Regions from separate parts of the Gordonia liuliyuniae genome, predicted to be linked through region 1. Evidence: riboswitches for the same ligand, from Rfam matches in the RefSeq annotation. Region 1 holds a riboswitch; each other region holds the start of a gene.
The links. Region 1 has a riboswitch for S-adenosylmethionine ahead of L5G33_RS03665 (aminotransferase class V-fold PLP-dependent enzyme). Riboswitches for the same ligand answer to the same signal wherever they lie in the genome.
Positions count from the first base shown of each region.

Region 1 (2,197 bases):
CCTCGTGCCGCGCTGCGCCGGTGTGCCAGGCGACGTCGTCTATCCCGACGGTCGCGCTCGCGCCGCCGCCCGCGAGGTACGGCTCGGCGGCGTCGAGCCAGTCCGAGCGCCCGACGAGCACGCCTGCACCGAACGGCGCGTACAGCTTGTGTCCGGAGAACACCAGGTAGTCGACACCGAAGCTCGCGATCGACGTGGCGCGATGCGGCACGAGCTGAGCACCGTCGACGAGGATCCGCGCACCGTGCCGGTGTGCGAGTCCGGCGAGCCGCGCGATCGGCAGAACTTCGCCGGTCACGTTCGACGCGGCCGTCACCGCCAACAGCGCGGCGGGGGCCTTGGCTAATTCCGCGTCGAGCGCGAAGATCGTGTCGTCGATCGTCGGCTGCGACGACACCACACGCGCCAGCCCGGCCCGCGTCCACGGCAGCAGATTGGCGTGATGCTCAATGTCGAGGACCACCACATCGCCGGGTGTGATGCACGCGGCGAGGTTGATCGAGTCGGTGGTGTTGCGCGTGAAGACCACCGTGTCGTCCGCGCGGGCGCCCACGAACGACCGAACAGTCTCCCGGGCCTGCTCGTAGCGGGCGGTCGTGACCTGCGACAGGTGCCCGGCGCCGCGATGGACGCTCGCGTACTCGGCGAGCGCGCCTGCCAATCGATCGGCGACCGAGGTCAACGCGGGCGCCGACGCCGCATAGTCGAGGTTGGCGTATGTGACCGGCGATGCCGATCCGGTGATGGGCGCAGTCGCGTCTGCACCCACCACCGGGGCAAGGGCACGAATTCGGGCGGGACGGCACACGCGGGCGTCGAGGACAGCGGTCATGACGAGACTCCTAGAGATTCCACACTTGCCCGTGCCGGTCGACGCGGGCCGGGTCGTCACCCGGAGCACCCCACCGTGGCGGAGGGTTGCTGTCCAGCGAGCCGGGGCTTGTCGCTGGCACTCGTGACCCGTGGACAACGATCCCCTGTCCCCGTCGATCCGGCGATAGTTAAACGCACCGTGCGCGCAATATTCGTCATTCGATCGGCGGGCGGAAGGTCCCGGCGGTCACATCTGGCGGATAGAGTCGGAAAATGAACCGTAACGCCGTCGTCCGACTGCGTCCGATCCAATGGGGAAGGCCGAGCCGTGACGAACCCCTGGGGCCCGAACACTCCACGACCAGGTCCGCCCCAGTACGGTCCACCCCAATACGGTCCGTCACAGTACGGTCCACCCCAGGGTCGTCCCGGATCTGTTCCACCACAACAGTTTCCACCCCGGCCGCAGCTTCCGCCCCAGCTTCCGCCCCAGCCGCCATATCAGCAGTACGGGCAGTTCGCGTACCCGCCTCTGCCGCCGCGCAAATCACGGACTCCCCTGGTGCTCACCGCGATCGGCGTGGTGGCTGTCGCGGCGGTCGGCACCATCCTGCTCGTCGCCGCGCCGTGGAGTTCAAACGACTCCAGCGGGCCCCACCACGAGAGCGTCGCTCTCGACCATGGCGTGAGCGTCGACGTCGAGGTTCCAGCCGACTGGCGGATCGAACAGGGCGACTTCGACGGATCGAAGTCGATGATGCTGGTGCCGGCGACCGACGACCGCACCATCGCCCAGATCGACCGCGACGGTGACGCGATGGACGACGGTGGCACCGCCGAGCCCATCCATGCGCTGATCGGTATCGCCGACACTTGCGGATCATCGCTCAGTGATCTGTCGGCAGGCGAGTGGCGCCCGGACACCGACCAGGACACCGACGGCGGCGTCCAGACCTACCGTCACAGTGCGGTGACGCGCGTCGACACCACCTATTGCTTCCAGATCGTCGGCATCGACTTCGGTCGGTCGACGACGATGGAGTCCACCGCGTCCGACCTGACGCAGAAGCTCCTGGCGGACGACGCGATCACCGCGGCGAAAGCCACCTGACCCCGACCGAACGGAGACATCATGGGCATCATCGACAAGATGCGCGGAGAACTCGTCGACATCATCGAATGGGTCGACGACTCACGCTCGACACTCGCGTGGCGTTTCCCGCGCTACAACAACGAGATCAAGAACGGCGCACAGTTGATCGTGCGCGAAGGCCAGCAGGCGGTGTTCGTCTACCGCGGCAAGCTCGCCGACACATTCGCCCCCGGCCACTACGAGCTGACCACCGAGAACCTGCCGATCATGAGCACCCTCCAAGGGTGGAAG
Region 1 covers NZ_JAKKOR010000002.1:169,057-171,253, reverse strand. Annotated here, with positions in the region: gene L5G33_RS03665 (aminotransferase class V-fold PLP-dependent enzyme) at 1-832, opposite strand, end outside; SAM riboswitch class IV at 849-961, opposite strand; gene L5G33_RS03660 (hypothetical protein) at 1,376-1,924, shown strand; gene L5G33_RS03655 (SPFH domain-containing protein) at 1,946-2,197, shown strand, end outside.

Region 2 (2,197 bases), on a different contig from region 1:
TGGGCAGCAGTTCCTGGCCGCGCTGGTAGTACGGCGACGACGGGAGTCCCGCGTACGAGACCGAGGTGACCTGGTCGTGTCCCTCGAGGAACGCGGCGACCTTCTGCGCGTTGGCGACGTGGCGCTCCACGCGCAGGCTCAACGTCTCGATGCCCTGCGCCAGCAGGAACGCGTTGAACGGGGAGATCGCGGCGCCCGTGTCGCGCAGCAGTTGGGTGCGGGCCTTCAGTGCGTATGCCGGGGCGCCAAGGTCGGCGAAGACGACGCCGTTGTAGCTCGGGTCCGGCGTCGTGAAGCCGGGGAACAGGTCCTGGCCGTCGCGCTGCGCGCGCCAGTCGAACGTGCCGCCGTCGACCAGGACGCCACCGATCGAGTTTCCGTGTCCGCCAAGATATTTAGTGGCCGAGTGGACGACGACGTCGGCGCCGTGCTTGAGCGGGTTCAACAGGTACGGGGTGGCGACGGTGTTGTCGACGATCAGCGGGATGCCCGCGTCGTGAGCGACCTTCGCGACGCCCGCGGTGTCGAGGATCTGGTTGTGCGGGTTCGAGATCGTCTCGGCGAACACGGCGCGCGTGTTCGACTTGATCGCGGACTTCCACGACTCGAGGTCGTCGGGATCCTCCACGAACGACACCTCGATGCCGAACTTCGGCAGCGTGTAGTGGAACAGGTTGAACGTGCCGCCGTAGATACGCGGGCTGGACACGACGTGTCCGCCGTTCTCGACGATGTTCTGGATCGCGTAGGTGGTCGCGGCCATGCCGGAGGCCACGAGCAGTGCGGCGACGCCGCCCTCAAGGGCGGCCACGCGCTGCTCGACAGCGTCCTGCGTCGGGTTCATGATGCGCGTGTAGATGTTGCCCGGCTCGGCGAGTGCGAACAGGTTCGCAGCGTGCTCGGTGTTGTCGAACACGTACGACGTGGTCTGGTAGATCGGCAGGGCGCGAGCGTTGGTGGTTGTGTCGGCCACCTGCCCGGCATGAACCTGGGCGGTCTCGAAGCTCCAGTTCGCGGCGTCAGACATAGACGTCATCACTCTCTCTGTGGTCGGCGGGGCCGAAGCCCGCACTTGGAGGGTCCGACCTTCGGACCCGCGCTTGCGGCGACGAAGCTGCGCCCCGTTGCCGCCAGGTCATCACCCGGAGCACCCCACCGCGGTTGGAGGGTTGCCGGTCAGCAAGCCGGGGCTCTTCGCTGACACTCATGACCTGTCGAGAACAATATCTCACCGGCGCGGGCCCGCGGGAACGCCTCGAGCATCCTGAACTTAAACCCTTTCGCTACGGCAGTGCCGCGTGTTAGAGGGTTGGTGCGGTCAGACGATGGGGCGCCCCTCCTTGCGGGCCTGACGCCATTCCTTGAAGAAGGCCCGCACGATCACGCTCAGGGTGGTCAACGTGACGAGCGGCCACACCAGCACGTAGATGGTCATCCAGAATCCGGTCATTTGCCGTCGTCCTCTCGGGTGGTGGTCACAGGCGGAATCTCCGCTTCGAGGTCGTGCAGTTCGGCGTCGAGGTCGGGTTCGGCCTCACGTTCGTCGAAGTCGCCGGTGCGTACGGCGATGGTGGCGAAGTCGAAGCGCGGGCCGGTGTTGAGCATGGTCAGGCCGACGCACACCATGGTGCTGACCGCGTACGCCACCAGCGATCCGGACAGAACCGCGTACTGGTGCAGGAAGCCGATCGCGAACGGCGCCGCGACCACGGTCGAGACGACGCCGATCACGAGCGCAGGCTTCTTACCGAAGAAGCCGAACGCCATGAGTCCGAGCACCACGCCGATGCCGATGGTCGACAGGACGTCGAAGAAGATGCCGACGCCGCCGTCCATCGAAATCCACGAGAAGCGGACCGGGAGGAAGAAGGCGAGAGCCACGACCACCGCGACGCTGAACGACATGTTGGTGACGCGGTTCCAGTAGAACGACGAGATCACCGGGAACACGAGGGCTCCCCACAGCGCGCCGACGAAGACGAGCAGATCGAGGATGTTCAGGTTGGCGCCGGCGAACACGAGGGCGGCGCAGGTCGCGACGACCATTGTGATGCGGCCGATGAGGACCATGGTCGCGGGGTTCGCCCGCTTCTTGCCCGCGATGTTCTGTCCGTAGATGTCGGCCATCACGATGGACGCGAGCGCGGTCATGTCGGCGTCCGCCGTCGACGCGAGCGAGCCGATGATCATGATGAAG
Region 2 covers NZ_JAKKOR010000013.1:176,566-178,762, reverse strand. Annotated here, with positions in the region: gene L5G33_RS18005 (bifunctional o-acetylhomoserine/o-acetylserine sulfhydrylase) at 1-1,036, opposite strand, end outside; SAM riboswitch class IV at 1,092-1,212, opposite strand; gene L5G33_RS18000 (putative transporter small subunit) at 1,319-1,450, opposite strand; gene L5G33_RS17995 (sodium:solute symporter family protein) at 1,447-2,197, opposite strand, start outside.
Region 2: it holds a riboswitch for S-adenosylmethionine, as region 1 does, so the genes downstream of both, L5G33_RS18005 (bifunctional o-acetylhomoserine/o-acetylserine sulfhydrylase) here and L5G33_RS03665 (aminotransferase class V-fold PLP-dependent enzyme) in region 1, are expected to answer to the same signal.

Region 3 (2,197 bases), on a different contig from region 1:
TCGCACGCGCCCACAGCCCCGAAACCCAGGTTGAACTTTCCGACGTTCACCGTGTTCATCGCCGCGTCGAAGGCGGCGCGGCCGGTGTGGAGCACGTCGTCGGACGCGACTGGATAGTCGTGCAGATCGAACGCCGCGACGTACATCTGCGAGTCGACGACGTTCTTGTGCAGCCGGTAGTTCGCGTGCTGCGAGTCGGCGGCGAAGAACATGTAGCCGGCGTACTCGTCGTCGGAGATCCGGCGGGTGGAGTCCGCAGAGTCGATGACGGGTGTGTCGGACCGTCGCCCGAACACCGACACCATCCGCGCCTGGTTGCCGTTGCCGATGTAGTACTTGCCGCCGTTCGCGGTGAATCCGCCGTCGCCGGGTTCGAGCAGCATGTCGGTGGAGTAGACGTCCGCGCCGTGCTCTTTTTCCGACAGTCCGAACGCGAAGATGTCGCCGTCGTCCAGGAGGGCCACCGCACGCTTCTTCGCGGCCGCATTGGTGCTCTGCCAGATCGGCATCAGACCAAGCACGGTGACCTGCCATACGTACCAGTACTGCATGCCGTAGAAGCCGAGGATCTGACTCATCCGGGCGTTGCGCGCGGTGTCCCACCGCTTGTCGCGATCGCCGTCGGCGAGTGCCTTCGGTGTCAGGAAAGTGGCGAACACCCGCTCGCGCCGGTTGAAGTCGAGGAAGTCCTGGTACCAGATCCGGTCTCGGGTGTCGGCAAGCAGCCGTGCCTTGCCGAGGTCCTCGAAGTAGTCGACGGTCTTGCGCAGGATGCGCTGCGTCGCAGTGTCGAACTCGTCGAACGTGTGCGTCGTCGGATTGAAGATCTCCATGGTGCCCTTCTCAGATTCCTACGGTGGTGTAGGACCAGTTCCTACACGAACGTAGCATTCTGTTCCGACGGTGAGAAGACCCAGGATTACGTGCGCGCCGATTAATAGGCTCCGACCTGCGCGGGAATCCGGCGAGCGCGGTGTCGGCCATTGATGGGAAAGCAGTGCCGCGCATAGGTTTCCAATGCACAGACATTCATCACGAGCGGCCGAGAGACTGGCTCTTTGACGCCGCAGCAACCGTGGATCCTCCACAAGGTGCTAATGCCAGAGACGATGAACCCGCCACCGGGCGACTCTGCCGGTTCTTCGCCCGCTCGTGATCGATCGACGTGTGCCGGTCCAGGGCCCCTGGACCGATCGAGATCGAACGAAGTCCGGCGACGGTCCGGACAGGGGAGGTGCACGATGACCACGACATTCGATACCCGGGTAGACGGCCTGGGTGGGACCGCTGACGAGCATCCGCGCGTCGCGACCACGGCGGCGGATGACTTCTCCGCCGACCATCTGCTTCAGTTGCTCAAAGGCGACGTCTACGCCGTGCGTATCACGGGACTGATCGAAGCCGACGCCCTCGACGGGCTGCGCAGGGTGTTCGTCGGACGGGACGATCACGGGCCGCTCGCTACTGACCCACAGTTCAGGCGCATCGGACATGCGTTCTCCGAGACCGGTCCTGGGCAGGAGGCCGAGTACTTCGACGAAGCGGCGGGCCACCGGCGTTCGCTGCGATCGCTCGCTGCGCCTTACCCGTACCCGTCCGACAGCGTTCGGCTCCTGCTCGACGAGACCTGGCCGTTCGGAGCCACCCTCCTCGAGTCTGAAAGTCGCAAGTTCTTCGCGGGCGTCGTCCGCTACCAGCAGGCGGGCGTCGACCTGGAGCCTCACACCGACAACGTCCAACGCAACCTGCCGGACGGGGGCCTCGGAATCCGCAGGCAGCTGTCGGTGAACGTGTACCTCGACGTGCCGGACGTCGGCGGCGAACTCGAGATCTGGGATTCGTTCCCCACCGAAGACGACTACCGCGAGCTGTCCGGCGGCCGTGCCTGGGGCGTCGACCGGAGCATCGTCGGCGAGCCCGCGGTGACGGTGAAGCCGACTGTGGGGGAGGCGATTTTCATCGATCCACGCAGAGTCCATGCGGTCGCGCCGTCCGCCGATCGGCCTCGCGTGACGATCGGACTCTTCATCGGTGTCCGTGCCGACGAGCAACCGCTGGCGGTGTGGAGCTGATGTCCGTCGCCACCGCAGACGCACCCGTCGGCTCGGTGTCGCACAAGGCGGCATTCGATCTCAAAGGGCTGCACTACGACTACTCGGGCCGCTCGACGATCCTGCTGGTCAGCGTGGGAGCCGAT
Region 3 covers NZ_JAKKOR010000001.1:399,887-402,083, forward strand. Annotated here, with positions in the region: gene L5G33_RS01820 (acyl-CoA dehydrogenase family protein) at 1-833, opposite strand, end outside; SAM riboswitch class I at 1,027-1,116, shown strand; gene L5G33_RS01825 (2OG-Fe(II) oxygenase) at 1,242-2,072, shown strand; gene L5G33_RS01830 (tRNA-dependent cyclodipeptide synthase) at 2,072-2,197, shown strand, end outside.
Region 3: it holds a riboswitch for S-adenosylmethionine, as region 1 does, so the genes downstream of both, L5G33_RS01825 (2OG-Fe(II) oxygenase) here and L5G33_RS03665 (aminotransferase class V-fold PLP-dependent enzyme) in region 1, are expected to answer to the same signal.